Regions from separate parts of the Paenibacillus sp. F4 genome, predicted to be linked through region 1. Evidence: riboswitches for the same ligand, from Rfam matches in the RefSeq annotation. Region 1 holds a riboswitch; each other region holds the start of a gene.

Region 1 (3,092 bases):
GGGTAATCACCAGCTTGCCTATAACTGTCAAATCAGGTGTAAGCCCCATCGACAGCCCCACTGTACCAAACGCAGACACCGTCTCAAACAAGATCATCAGAAAATGATGATCTTCAGTTGCCGACAAAATCATCGTCACCCCGATCACGAACAGCAACCCCAGCAGTGTAATGGTCAAAGCCTTGTAAATTCGTCCCTGCGCAAGTCGGTACTTGAACAGTACAATATCTTCCCGCCCCCGCAGCATCGAAATCACCGCTCCAATGAGCAGGGCGAATGTTGTGGTCTTAATCCCGCCTCCAGTGGAGCCAGGAGAAGCCCCGATAAACATAAGTATGATGATAAAAAACTGCGTAGCCTGCCGCAAGCCTGCGATGTCCAGCGTATTGGCACCTGCGGTACGGGGAGTAACGGACTGGAATAAAGATCCCAGTAGCTTACCACCCCAATCAAGCGAGCCCAGAGTCTTTGGATTCGTAAACTCAAATACAAAAATCACGAGCGTGCCGACTACAATCATAGCGCCCGTCATGCTGAGTACCACCTTGGTATGCAAGGACAGTCTCTTGCGCTTGCGATATTCTGCCAGGTCTGACATCACTACAAAACCAATGCCGCCAGAAATAATCAGGAACATAGCTGTAAAATTAACAATCGGATCATATACATAACCTGTCAAGCTGCGAAATTCACCGAATAAATCAAAACCAGCATTGTTAAACATGGAGATGGCATGCCAGATTCCAAAATATATCGCCCTGCCTACGGGCATATCAAAGGACCAGCGAACCGAGAATATCGTAGCGCATACGCCTTCAATAACCAGTGAGTACAGTAATACCTTACGGATTAACCCGACAATTCCCTCTACAGAAGTCTGATTCATCGCTTCCTGCAAAATGAGACGCTCCCGCAAGGAAATCCGACGCTTGAACACCAGTGCAATCAAGGTAGCCATGGTCATAAAGCCAAGACCGCCGATCTGGATCAGCGCAACGATGACAACTTGACCAAAAGTGGTAAAAAAGAGGCCGGTGTCCTTTACGACAAGCCCAGTTACACAGGTCGCAGAGGCGGCAGTAAACAAAGCGTCTATAAACGCAAGTGGTTTTCCTGTTGTATTAGAGATCGGCAGCATTAACAATAAACTACCTATTAGAATGATAATGGCAAAGCCCGCAACGAATATCTGCGGTGGAGAAAGCCGAAGCCAGCTTGCATTGGGATTCATCTATTCATCACTTCTCTCCTAATCCTTAAAACTATAAATCAGTGATTTAATACGGTATAAGCTCGCTACGCGTTCCATTTGATCTTCCGATCGTCGTTGCCCCTGAATTTTTTGATTTTTCCAAACCTTAAGTAACTATAATTAGCATTCCCTGAATACAGGAAGAATGCATGTCAAGCACTACTCGGCCCCCTGTGCTATTGGCGGGCAGTAGCGAAGGGGGCAGAATTGTTCTGAAGAAGCGAAGCGTTTGCCTTTATCTCCGGATTTTAACCATTAAAGGGGGTATACAATTAAAAAATCCGGGGATAACAGCAATCGGAAGAATAATCTGCACCCGCAGCGGTCTAATCAATCCAAACACTTTTATACACACAAAAAAGACACCGGAAAACCGAGTGCCTGACTTGGTTCCTGCTCATAGCCTACGAGGTTAGCTGACGGATTCGGGCAGCACAGTATGCCCTATTTACACTTCCGATCCAGCAGGATCGGTTGTAAAATTCACCCCAGTAACATGGTTCCCCCGTTTTCCCATAGAAATTCGGCTCAACTGTATATCGTTACCTATGTATTTCATAGGCATTGCTCAAGATTATAATCCTTCTATATCCAGATCACAAAACCGATTTCGCCGAAAAAACGTGAAATTGGCTTTATTTTGCGAATGGGCATCGTTTAATCGCAGCTTATCTTATTTTATTGGAACTTTAAAGTGCTTTCACTCTATTTTCATGAATATCGTTGGTCTGTTGGCGGGAACCTGTGCAGTATGATATCTTTAATGGATGTTCTTATTTACAGATTAAGGAGGAAACTCATGAATCCTATCGGGAAACCGGTCGTGCTCACGGCCAACTTCAAAAAATTAGGCTTGCTGGGCGGGATTGGCCTGATTTGCTTTTTTATCTTTCAATTGCTTATTCCCTCGCTTAGCAATCCGAGTCCAGAATCAGTAATGAACGCAAAGGTCATCAGCAAACAAGAAGCGGTCATACACGCATTGGACTTCGCCCGCTCCGAGCTGGGCTATACTGAACCACAGCCAGAGGAGCCTGTCGTGACCTATCAGGCCGAAACAGATTTGTACGGTTATTTATCTAGAGAAAAACTGCTTCAACAGTACGACCGTACATGGAAAAAAAGTTACCCTTACGAAACCTTTCGGGTTGATCTGCCTGAATCCTCAGCGAAAAGCAAACTACAAATTCATGTGGATTTATCCACTGGGAAGGTCGTTAGCTTTAAACGGATCACCTCCAGTACCAATTACACACAGGCTGATATTTCTACGGATGAACAAGCACGTAACAGGCTTGTACGTGTGGCTGAGGACGGCATGACGCTCGAAGCCAAGGAGCAGGCGGCCGCAGTATGGGTCAAGCGCTTTGGCTTTAAGCCGTCGGATTTGAAGCTCGCGACCACTGAAAAAGAAGGCGGATTAAAGTATACCGTAGACGATAAAAAAATCGGCGCCTCGGTACTTACACTGGCTTTTACTTTTGAAGACGGTGATGTTCGCTCCTTTACTCAAAACTTTTCGGCCCCGTCGTCCTATACCGATTATATCGAAAAGCAAACATTTTGGGCGAATTGGATGACCTATGCGGGTTATGCCCTATTTAGCTTTGTGCTGGGTGTACTTGCCATTGTGTATGCGTCACTCACCCGACGACATACTTCATTTGTTCGTGGCATTGTTCTGTCCGTTATATACTTTATTGCTAGTATAGCTGGAACCATGAACATGCTGCCTTTATTGCAAGCAGAAGCAGGCGGTAAGGGCATGCTTATATTTCTTATGATTTTCCAGATTGGTGTTACCTTCTTCATGGCTGTAGCGCTCTACTTCTCCTTGGTC
Region 2 (3,092 bases), on a different contig from region 1:
CTCATAAAAGCCGCAGCAACCGCAAAACCGGAAGCAGCCGAAGTGAACATCATCATCGTGACGAACGCCATCTGTGTCAGATACGTAAGCCCGCTTTCTCCGCTATAATGTTGGAGATTCGTATTCGTCATAAAGCTGATTACCGTATTAAAAGCTAGTGATGCTTCCATATTACTGTTTCCCGCAGGATTACCGGGAAGCATTCCCTGTAAACGCAACAGCAAGTAGCTGATCGCCACAAGCACCACATTCGTTGCAATGAAACTCATAACATACGTAGTCCAACGCATGCTCTCCAGCTTCTTCAATCCTACTACCTTATAAATCAGCTTTTCTGTTCCGCCAAAAATCCGATCCGTCCGATTGGGTTCATTCGAGAATACATGATACATATAGGTGCCCACTGGCTTTACCAAGAGCAGCAATATGACGATCACAATTCCAATTTGAAGCAGCTCCATCCTTTATTCCTCCTTCAAAATGCTCCTGCGTTTGGAACAACAGACCTGCTTCAGAGCACCAAACGTGTGCACACGTTTGCGAAAACCCGTTACCTATGATGCTTAATATTCAGATCTGTTGTTCCCGCCCGCTCTATCCCCTATAGCTGACTAGAACTTTTCAGGGTTCAGGAGTGCGTAGATTAAATACATAAACACAATAGCCGTAAGCCCAAGTATAACGATCATCCTCTTCGTCCTCCTTTAGAGGTCTGCGCATCACACCAGCGTACAAACAGCAGTATCACTCCATAACTCACAGCCATGACGAGCAGCATGTATATATCCATCATGTTTATACCCTCCGTATCGGTCCTCAGATCGCCATTCTTATTTGATCATAAAATCATAAAACAACTATGTTATAAGCGCTTATCCGTTCAGCAGAAAACCCACCTCTCCGTTCAATGTGTAGATCACATGGTCCGCTCCCAATCCCCGATAAATTCCTTGTGGATTACAGCCGTGCGTAATAACATAGATCGATTCCGATGTTAGTGGCCGACATATTTGCAGGAAACGGCAAGTCAGATTCAAGCTGTTCTCGAACAAATACACACTACCAATTTCTTTTTTTGGAAAATTCCATTTTCCCGCTTGCATGGTATTGATGCGGACAATGTGCTCCACACCCATTTTTTTGAGCTGTCGTTCCTCCTGGGCGCTATTCGTCAGAACTGCAAACGCCAATTTTTTGAAAATAAGCAATTTCACAAAACTTCTGCCCGCTTCATTCGGTGCAGTGACAATAATTAACCGACCTTCCATCAGTAGCTCCTCTCCCGGTATAAAAAGACAACAAAAAGAAGCCGAAGGAAAAAGGCTTTCCTCCGGCTTCTTACATATCCATGATAAAATAAACCATGGCTGCACACGGCGGTTTGTTGCCTCTCCCTGTACGCTTACGAGGTTAGCTGTCGGATTCGGACGTGAGAGTCGCCCTATTTCTGGCACTTGACCGGAAAATTCACCCCATGAGACACACGGCTTTCGAAGCCGTACAGTCTCGATTGGTTCCCCCGCTTTTGCAACTGCAAAATTCAGCGCTATAGACATTTCGTTGTTGCTTCATTCAAGTTAATTTGAAATTACGTCTTGAATCATACACCCGCGCATGGAAGACTGTAAAGCTCAACTGCGGGGTTATAAATCGGCCTTTAGAGCCTAGGATATTAATAATAGCGCTTACAATGCAACTATGCTTCTCACAGCTCCTTCAATCTCTGTTTTTCATCCCTTTTCGAAAATGACAAGCATGTCAATATTGGCGTAGGGTAGAGCGTTTTTGGCCTTTTTTTGTAAAAAGAGAAGAAAATACGCTATATGTACCAGCTAAACACCGATTGAACCCGCTTTTATAAGAAGAAACACCTTAATTCGCTCCATTTGCGGTGCGATTTACTGTTTTGAACAAAATACGATTTTACAGCGGCTAAAGGCTTGATACAGCTTTTCCAAACTTGCAACCTCGCTTTTAATTGCTTACAATTTAATTGCTGAATATTGAATAAGGAGAGATACTATGACCGTTTATGAATATGATGCGCAAACCCTGCAAGGGAAACAAATTCCGTTATCCACATATGAAGGGAACGTTCTGCTTATCGTGAACACTGCCAGCAAATGTGGGTTAACCCCCCAATACAAAGCGCTACAAGAGCTATATGACCAGTACCATGAACAGGGGCTCGAAATTTTGGGATTTCCCAGCAACCAGTTTGCCAAACAAGAGCCAGGTTCTAGCGAGGAGATTTCCGAATTTTGCCAGATCAATTATGGTGTTACCTTTCCGATGTTCGCCAAAACAGATGTCAATGGAGATCAAGCGCACCCCTTATTTCGCTACCTTACCCAAACAGCTCCGGGGGTATTAGGATCCAAAGCGATCAAATGGAATTTTACTAAATTCTTAATTACACGAGAAGGTAACGTATTTAAGCGCTATGCACCGCAAACCACTCCAGATAAGCTGGCGGGAGATATAGAGAAGCTTTTGCAGCAAAACTGACATTCTTCTTAATCACAGTTATTAAACAACCTGTTGTCTACCGTTGCTTCTGTGGCTAAAGGATAACGAAAAATGCTTAACAAAAAAAGCATCCCTTCACGTAAACCGTGTCAGGATGCTTTTTTAACTGGGTCTTGCATATAATGCGGTCGAGAGGACTCGAACCTCCACGGGCGTACGCCCACTACCCCCTCAAGATAGCGTGTCTGCCATTCCACCACGACCGCAAATCATAATGTATTGAGGCAACAGATTTATTATACTCTCTCATCAACTATTTGTAAACAAAAATAGAATAATTATTTTCTATGTTATTTTAACTGACATATATGGACAATAAAAATATTTAATTTGACACAAATGATACTTAAGTGTAAATATATATTACATATATATCAAATATTTTTCATTAAACCAAGTGAATAGTAAAATAATATAACATAATGATTCACTTCGAGGAGGCGAACCGCCCTGCATAAAGGCAACCGCTTGCTGAACTATGCATTATTATTGGACCCTTCCCTACCTGTTGGTGGCTTCACCCGTTTTAACGGACTGAAGAAACTATTCCGCAACGGACATTT
Region 3 (3,092 bases), on a different contig from region 1:
GCTACACTCTGTTGCTGTCTGCACTCGGAGTCCTGTTTGGATTTATCATTGGTCTGATCGTATCCTTGCTGCGGATGAGTGGTATACGCATCATTGAGTGGTTAGGTACCACTTATGTGGAGATCCTGCGTGGCACACCTATGCTGGTACAACTTATGATCATTCACTACGGGGTTGCTTTGACGCTGGGTGTCAATTTTACCCCACTTCAGTCTGGTATAATTACATTGTCTCTGAATAGCTCGGCATATCTGGCTGAAATTTTCCGTGCAGGTATCCAGGCAGTAGACCGTGGACAGATGGAGGCTGCCCGTTCGTTGGGTATGGGACGCGGTAAAGCTATGCGTCATGTCATTTTGCCGCAAGCGTTTAAATCTATTTTGCCTGCTATCGGTAATGAGTTTATTACGATCATTAAAGAATCATCCATTATTTCGACCATTGGGATGGTGGATATTATGTATCAGGCCCAGGTCATTAAGAACATTACCTACGAAGGATTAAGTCCGTTCGTAATCGCAGCCGCTATTTATTTTGTAATGACATTCAGCTTGTCTAAGCTGCTGGGTTTATGGGAAAGGAAGTTGAGAGCCAGTGATCACCGTTAAACAACTGCGTAAATCGTTCGGTAAGAATGAGATATTAAAAGGCATTGATATAGATATCGCCAAAGGCGAAGTCGTCGTCATCATCGGCCCCAGTGGTTCGGGGAAGAGTACGTTTTTGCGTTGTATGAATCTGTTGGAACAGCCTACGGACGGGGAGATTTTGTTTGAGGGCGAGCCGATTACAGCTCGTGGCCATAATATTAATGTAACCCGGGAGAAGATGGGGATGGTGTTCCAGCATTTTAATCTGTTCCCGCATAAAACAGTGTTGCAGAACCTGACACTTGCCCCAACACAGGTTAGAAGACAGTCAGGGAAGGAAGCGGAAAAAATTGCGCTAGAACTCCTGCGTACCGTAGGGCTTGAGGATAAGAAGAATACCTATCCGAACCAGTTATCTGGCGGTCAGAAGCAACGTATTGCGATTGCGCGTGCTTTGGCCATGCAGCCGCACGTAATGCTGTTCGATGAGCCGACTTCTGCATTGGACCCTGAAATGGTTGGAGAGGTTCTGGATGTAATGAAGAAGCTCGCCGAAGGCGGCATGACAATGGTAATCGTGACGCATGAAATGGGTTTTGCCCGCGAGGTGGGCGATCGAATTATCTTTATGGATAACGGTCAAATTGTAGAGCAAGGTACACCAGAGCAGGTATTTGGCACTCCAAGCCATGATCGCACCCGTGATTTTCTTGCCAAAGTATTGTAAGGAAGTGCTGATATAATCTATAAAAAAAGCCCTCCGTTTGACGGAGGGCTTTTTTCCTTTTTGTCACCATTTCCCCATACTTTCGTAACAAATATTGATTTCTTGATGACAAAATTGTAACGAGTATAGTATGATGTTCAAGGTTCCCAACATTTTCATACGGATAAGGTTACAAAATTGTGATATTATGCAGTAAGCCAAAACTTACCGGGACAGCATGTGGTTATGACAACCGCTGAATGCTGGGCCCAAACTATGGGAAGTGCGGGGGACGTAACAACGGCAGTCATTCCGATACGTCATAAGACGATGTGGAATATGCCTAGGGGTGAATTGCACAAGCATAGGGCTTCTCCTGAGTCCGAATCCGACAGCTAACTTCGCAGGCATAACAGAGGAGGTACATATCTTTGAAACATCTAAAACATATTGGTAAAACGATGAAATTTGCGGTGCTTGCCGCAGCTATTGCAGGGCTGGCACAGACAGCTGGAGTAGCGGATGCTGCTTCGCTTCACACTGCCAAAGAGGGCGATACCTTTTTTTTACTTGCTCAACGTTATGGAGTATCGGTAGACGAGCTAACGAAGGCGAACCCAAACATTGCCTCCAACAATATATATGCAGGTCTGCAAATTAAGGTGCCTGGCGAAAAAAGTGTGAAGGCAGCTTCGGATTCGAAGCCGCAGCTTCTTACGGAGAAAGCACTAGCGAATGAGGGGCCAACGATTGAAGCGTGGGGTAAAACATTCAACTATAGCAAAATAGTTGACGTTAAGGCTTCTGCGTATTCTGCTGCAGCCGATGAGAATGGTAAATGGGGAGCAGTAGACTACTACGGCAATCCGCTTAAACTAGGTACAATTGCGGTAGACCCGAACGTCATTCCGATGGGCACGAAAGTGCTGGTTACAGGCTATTCCCACCCAGGTTTGCCGGATCATTCTTTTGTAGCTGTCGCTCGCGATCAGGGCAGCGCCATTACAGGAAAACGGATTGATATCTTTATTCCTGGCAACAAATCATTTGTGAACGACTTTGGATTTCAAAATGTGAAGCTGTACGTTATTAATAAATAACATTGTACGTATATATTAGTTTAATAAAACATAATATATATTATGTAAACTTAATACATGTATTCTACCGCATATAACTAGGTCGGACTCTTATCAGGTCCTATCCGTAAAAAAAGGCTGTCTTGACGAGCAGAAAACTTCTGCTGGTAAGACAGCCTTTTTACGTTGCTTTAGCTTGTAGCTCAATCATAAACATATGGTTATTTCCGTTCCGAGGTGTGGAGTAGCCGGGGGACTGTCACAAATTTGTAGCCCTTAGCTTTTAGAGAGTGAATTAGACCCGGCAGAGCTTGGACAGTGCCTTGCAAGTTGGAACTTTGACCTCCACCTGCGTGCATTAAAATAATAGAGCCAGGCCCGGTAGCTGGGATCACATTGCGCTGAATTTGTGTTTTACTTAATCCCTTCCAATCGAGAGAGTCTACATTCCAATTGACAATCATATAGCCATGACGACGTGCCCATTGGATTTGAGGCTCCGTGATTTCACCGTAGGGTGGACGAATCAACTTGGGGCGAAAACCTGCGCTGGCTTGTAAAATACGTTCTGTTTTTGTAATCTGGTTGCGAAAGCGTTCTGGTGTAGCCTTCCTAAAATCCGGATGAGTATAGGAATGGTTTCCTATAGCATGGCCTTCACGGATAATACGGCGTATGATCCCCGGATGCTTTTCCGCACGGTGACCGACGATGAAA
Region 4 (3,092 bases), on a different contig from region 1:
ATCTATGAGCCGGAGCAGCATCGCATCTATGTACTTATTGGGGACGAGGAGCTGACGTCAGTCCCTTTGATTTGAGGTCCGTCTTATGGATTTATCAACGGGGCCGTGGTAATATGTACACCAATATATCGTAGTTTTGGCCGTATTTAAGCGGTCGAAAGGCTTCCGTATAAACGGGGAGGAGTTCGTAACATGCCTTTTACACAAGAAGAGATTGAAGCACATCTGGAGAAACTGGAGGGCTGGGAACTGGAGGAAGGACGTTGGATCGTCCGAAAATATAATTTTTCCAGTTTTATGAAAGGGATTGCATTCGTGGATGAAGTTGCCGCTATATCTGAAGCGTTCAATCATCATCCATTTATTACGATTGATTACAAGACCGTGACTCTGCGTTTGACCTCTTGGGACGACGGCGGTATTATGGCCGTGGATATTAAGGAAGCCCAACAATATAATGAAGCTTTTGAAAAAATGCGCAGCAGTCATTGAGCTTGTAATGATCTGTCGTATGATGATAAAAGCGCCTTCGCTATACAACATTGCGGTTGTATGCCGAAGGCGCTTTTATCATAGAATCTGGGTTGGGTGCTCGGGACGATATACCATACAATAAAATGGTTTTTTGCCATCAGGAGTCTGGCGTTCATAGGTATCTGTAAGCTCAAATCCAGCCGCCTTGTAGGCCCGGATAGCGCGCCCATTCCAAGTGAGCACCTCTAGGTCAATTTCATTCTTCGGGTTGCGTCGTTGGGCTTCCTCTGCAATGGCACGGACAAAATCAGAGCCTTTGCCATGTCCGCATCTTTCAGGGTGCATTCCAAGACCTAGCCGGGTCACACCGATCATAGGAAAATATTGAGCAAATCCCGTCAGCTTGTTCTCTTTATCCAGTACGGCAACATATTGCTCTTGGCGAAGCGTGGGACTTCCAAATTCGACTTCAAGTGCCTTCATTTGTTCCCAGGGGAGCCAACCGTATATGTTATAAGGTGGATCATAGCGCCACTCACAGATTGCAGCCGCTTGATGCTCATCCATCGGTACGATCCGATAGTTGGATATTGAGGCCGGCATGTGTTTCATCCTCCTTTTACACAGGTACTTCAATCATTAACAACAGATTGTAGACAAGTTGCAGGGGAATGGCAAGCGTGTTTATTTCATACCCAAGTCGGGTATACATTCAATAAGAAGGATTTACTGCTCATATGCTCCCCCAGCGCTGACGGTAAAACCGACGATGTTCGCTACAATTGAAACCTTTTGAGGATTCAGTTCGTCAGTAATGATAATAATTGCTGATGTTGTGGACATAAAAAACCGCAATTCGATTCCGGTCAGAATCAAATTGCGGCTAGGGTTAGCTTGCTGTGCGTTAGTTATTCTACGTTGTCGTCATCAGGAATTTCTGAAGCTACAGAATGGTAAGCGTCTGTGCTCATAATTCTTTTTGCACCGACATAGCGGTTAGCGTAATAATTTTCGTTCAGTGAGCTAACTACTACACCACGTGAAGTCGAGGAGTGGGCAAATTTCCCTTCACCTACGAAGATACCTACATGGGAAATGCCTCTTCCTGTGGTGTTGAAGAACACCAAGTCCCCAGGTCTCATTTCATCGCGGGATACAGAAGATCCCATTTTGAATTGTGATCCGGATTGATGCGGAAGTTTAATTCCCAGTTTGTTGTATACGTACATTGTGAAGCCGGAGCAATCGAATCCCTCGAGTGTAGTGCCTCCGCTTCTGTAGCTCGTTCCTTTGGCATCTTGAATGACCTGGTCCATCTTAGAGTCTGCATATGCACTGCCGCCACCGAATGTAAAAGATGTAAAGGCAATGGCAAGACCCATAGCTGCGATCGTTAGCTTCTTCTTCAAAAAAAATATACCCCTTCCAATGCCTGCGAGGTTAGCTTAAGGATTCGGTAGAAGGTTCCCCTATGACCACTCTGTTGCGAGATCAATTCACCCAAACTGGTTCCCCCGCTTCCTAGGTGCCAGGAATTAGGCTTAACTTAAGATGTGCACCTTGGAGAGCAGTATTCACAATAACGTTATTTTTGAGATAAAGGTTACAATAAAGATTACAAAGTTGTTACTATCAGTTCACTGCGATTATTGTAACAAAGACGGCTGGCTTTGGCAAATGTTTCATTGCAAAAAGTTACAAAAAAAATCTGCTCCTAATGTCCCAGGAACAGATCTTGTTAACAGTATTCAGTTATGTGTCGTTTGCGCGGATATGAATCAAGATTTTTCGACAGACAGAAATGAAGTAAAAAACATAAAGGCAGGGCTTAACTTCTACTGGAGATATCGGTATGCCATAGTCTGTACTGCGAACTGATATGCCACAGCCTGACCAGACTAGTAACAAAATGATACGATTGCTGGAGAATGAGCGCCAGCATGCCAGTCCAAATCATCGCCACGGTGCCAAATAGACCGAAGACCAGCAGCACACAAGCACCGAGCAAAAGGGATATACCGACAGCTGGGAGGAACTGGCGAAAGAAGGCGAGCAGGGACGATAGTATGGCGTGACCACCGACAGTCCCCAGTTGCATATACAGGATGCACTGCCGAATGAACCATCCGTAAGCCATCCACCCCATAGCATAGGGCAACAAATGAAGCAGGTAAGAGGGAGACTGAAGCGTTCCTGCTACAATAGGGTAGAGTCTCGGTACTACCCAAAAGGCGGGAAGCAGCAGCAGTCCCAACTCGATGGTGTAATACAACAGCGACGACATGCCATGGCGTTTCATACCCTTGAAAAAGGACAGGCTTTGCGGTTCAGTCGCATCGGTATGCAGGCTTTGATATATTCCGGCTCTAATGAAGGGAGTGATCAGTATGCGTAGTACAGTCGCCCCTAGTAGTATCCACAAATACACATGTACTTCCTGGCTATCCACCAGAGCAATCTGGCTCTCCATCCAAAACAAGGTCTGTCCCAGCTCGTTGTGACCCTGATCAGGATAACGGAGCAGTAGCGGGATAACGGCAGACTGCACCAGCCGATAGAGAAACACCCCCCACAGTAGTCGATACAGAAATAAAATGATAACGATATAGAATCGTATG

Evidence for each region. A riboswitch is a leader RNA that binds a small molecule or an ion and turns the genes downstream of it on or off. The one in region 1 is predicted to bind cyclic di-AMP.
Region 2: linked by a shared signal. The riboswitch ahead of C1T21_RS15295 (hypothetical protein) and the one ahead of C1T21_RS23890 (TrkH family potassium uptake protein) in region 1 are both predicted to bind cyclic di-AMP.
Region 3: linked by a shared signal. The riboswitch ahead of C1T21_RS17610 (3D domain-containing protein) and the one ahead of C1T21_RS23890 (TrkH family potassium uptake protein) in region 1 are both predicted to bind cyclic di-AMP.
Region 4: linked by a shared signal. The riboswitch ahead of C1T21_RS25415 (C40 family peptidase) and the one ahead of C1T21_RS23890 (TrkH family potassium uptake protein) in region 1 are both predicted to bind cyclic di-AMP.

Annotation. Positions count from the first base shown of each region.
Region 1 covers NZ_POVS01000020.1:110,853-113,944, reverse strand. The annotation lists gene C1T21_RS23890 (TrkH family potassium uptake protein) at 1-1,231, opposite strand, end outside; cyclic di-AMP (ydaO/yuaA leader) riboswitch at 1,639-1,791, opposite strand; gene C1T21_RS23880 (CPBP family intramembrane glutamic endopeptidase) at 2,052-3,092, shown strand, end outside.
Region 2 covers NZ_POVS01000014.1:20,797-23,888, forward strand. The annotation lists gene kdpA (potassium-transporting ATPase subunit KdpA) at 1-461, opposite strand, end outside; gene C1T21_RS28475 (potassium-transporting ATPase subunit F) at 612-689, opposite strand; gene C1T21_RS15295 (hypothetical protein) at 873-1,268, opposite strand; cyclic di-AMP (ydaO/yuaA leader) riboswitch at 1,384-1,556, opposite strand; gene C1T21_RS15300 (glutathione peroxidase) at 2,023-2,508, shown strand; tRNA gene C1T21_RS15305 (tRNA-Leu) at 2,653-2,735, opposite strand; gene C1T21_RS15310 (urease accessory protein UreF) at 2,998-3,092, shown strand, end outside.
Region 3 covers NZ_POVS01000015.1:137,326-140,417, forward strand. The annotation lists gene C1T21_RS17600 (ABC transporter substrate-binding protein/permease) at 1-608, shown strand, start outside; gene C1T21_RS17605 (amino acid ABC transporter ATP-binding protein) at 595-1,317, shown strand; cyclic di-AMP (ydaO/yuaA leader) riboswitch at 1,553-1,721, shown strand; gene C1T21_RS17610 (3D domain-containing protein) at 1,728-2,396, shown strand; gene C1T21_RS17615 (polysaccharide deacetylase family protein) at 2,597-3,092, opposite strand, start outside.
Region 4 covers NZ_POVS01000025.1:45,467-48,558, reverse strand. The annotation lists gene C1T21_RS25430 (hypothetical protein) at 1-75, shown strand, start outside; gene C1T21_RS25425 (4a-hydroxytetrahydrobiopterin dehydratase) at 193-492, shown strand; gene C1T21_RS25420 (GNAT family N-acetyltransferase) at 571-1,077, opposite strand; gene C1T21_RS25415 (C40 family peptidase) at 1,383-1,883, opposite strand; cyclic di-AMP (ydaO/yuaA leader) riboswitch at 1,889-2,026, opposite strand; gene C1T21_RS25410 (hypothetical protein) at 2,303-3,092, opposite strand, start outside.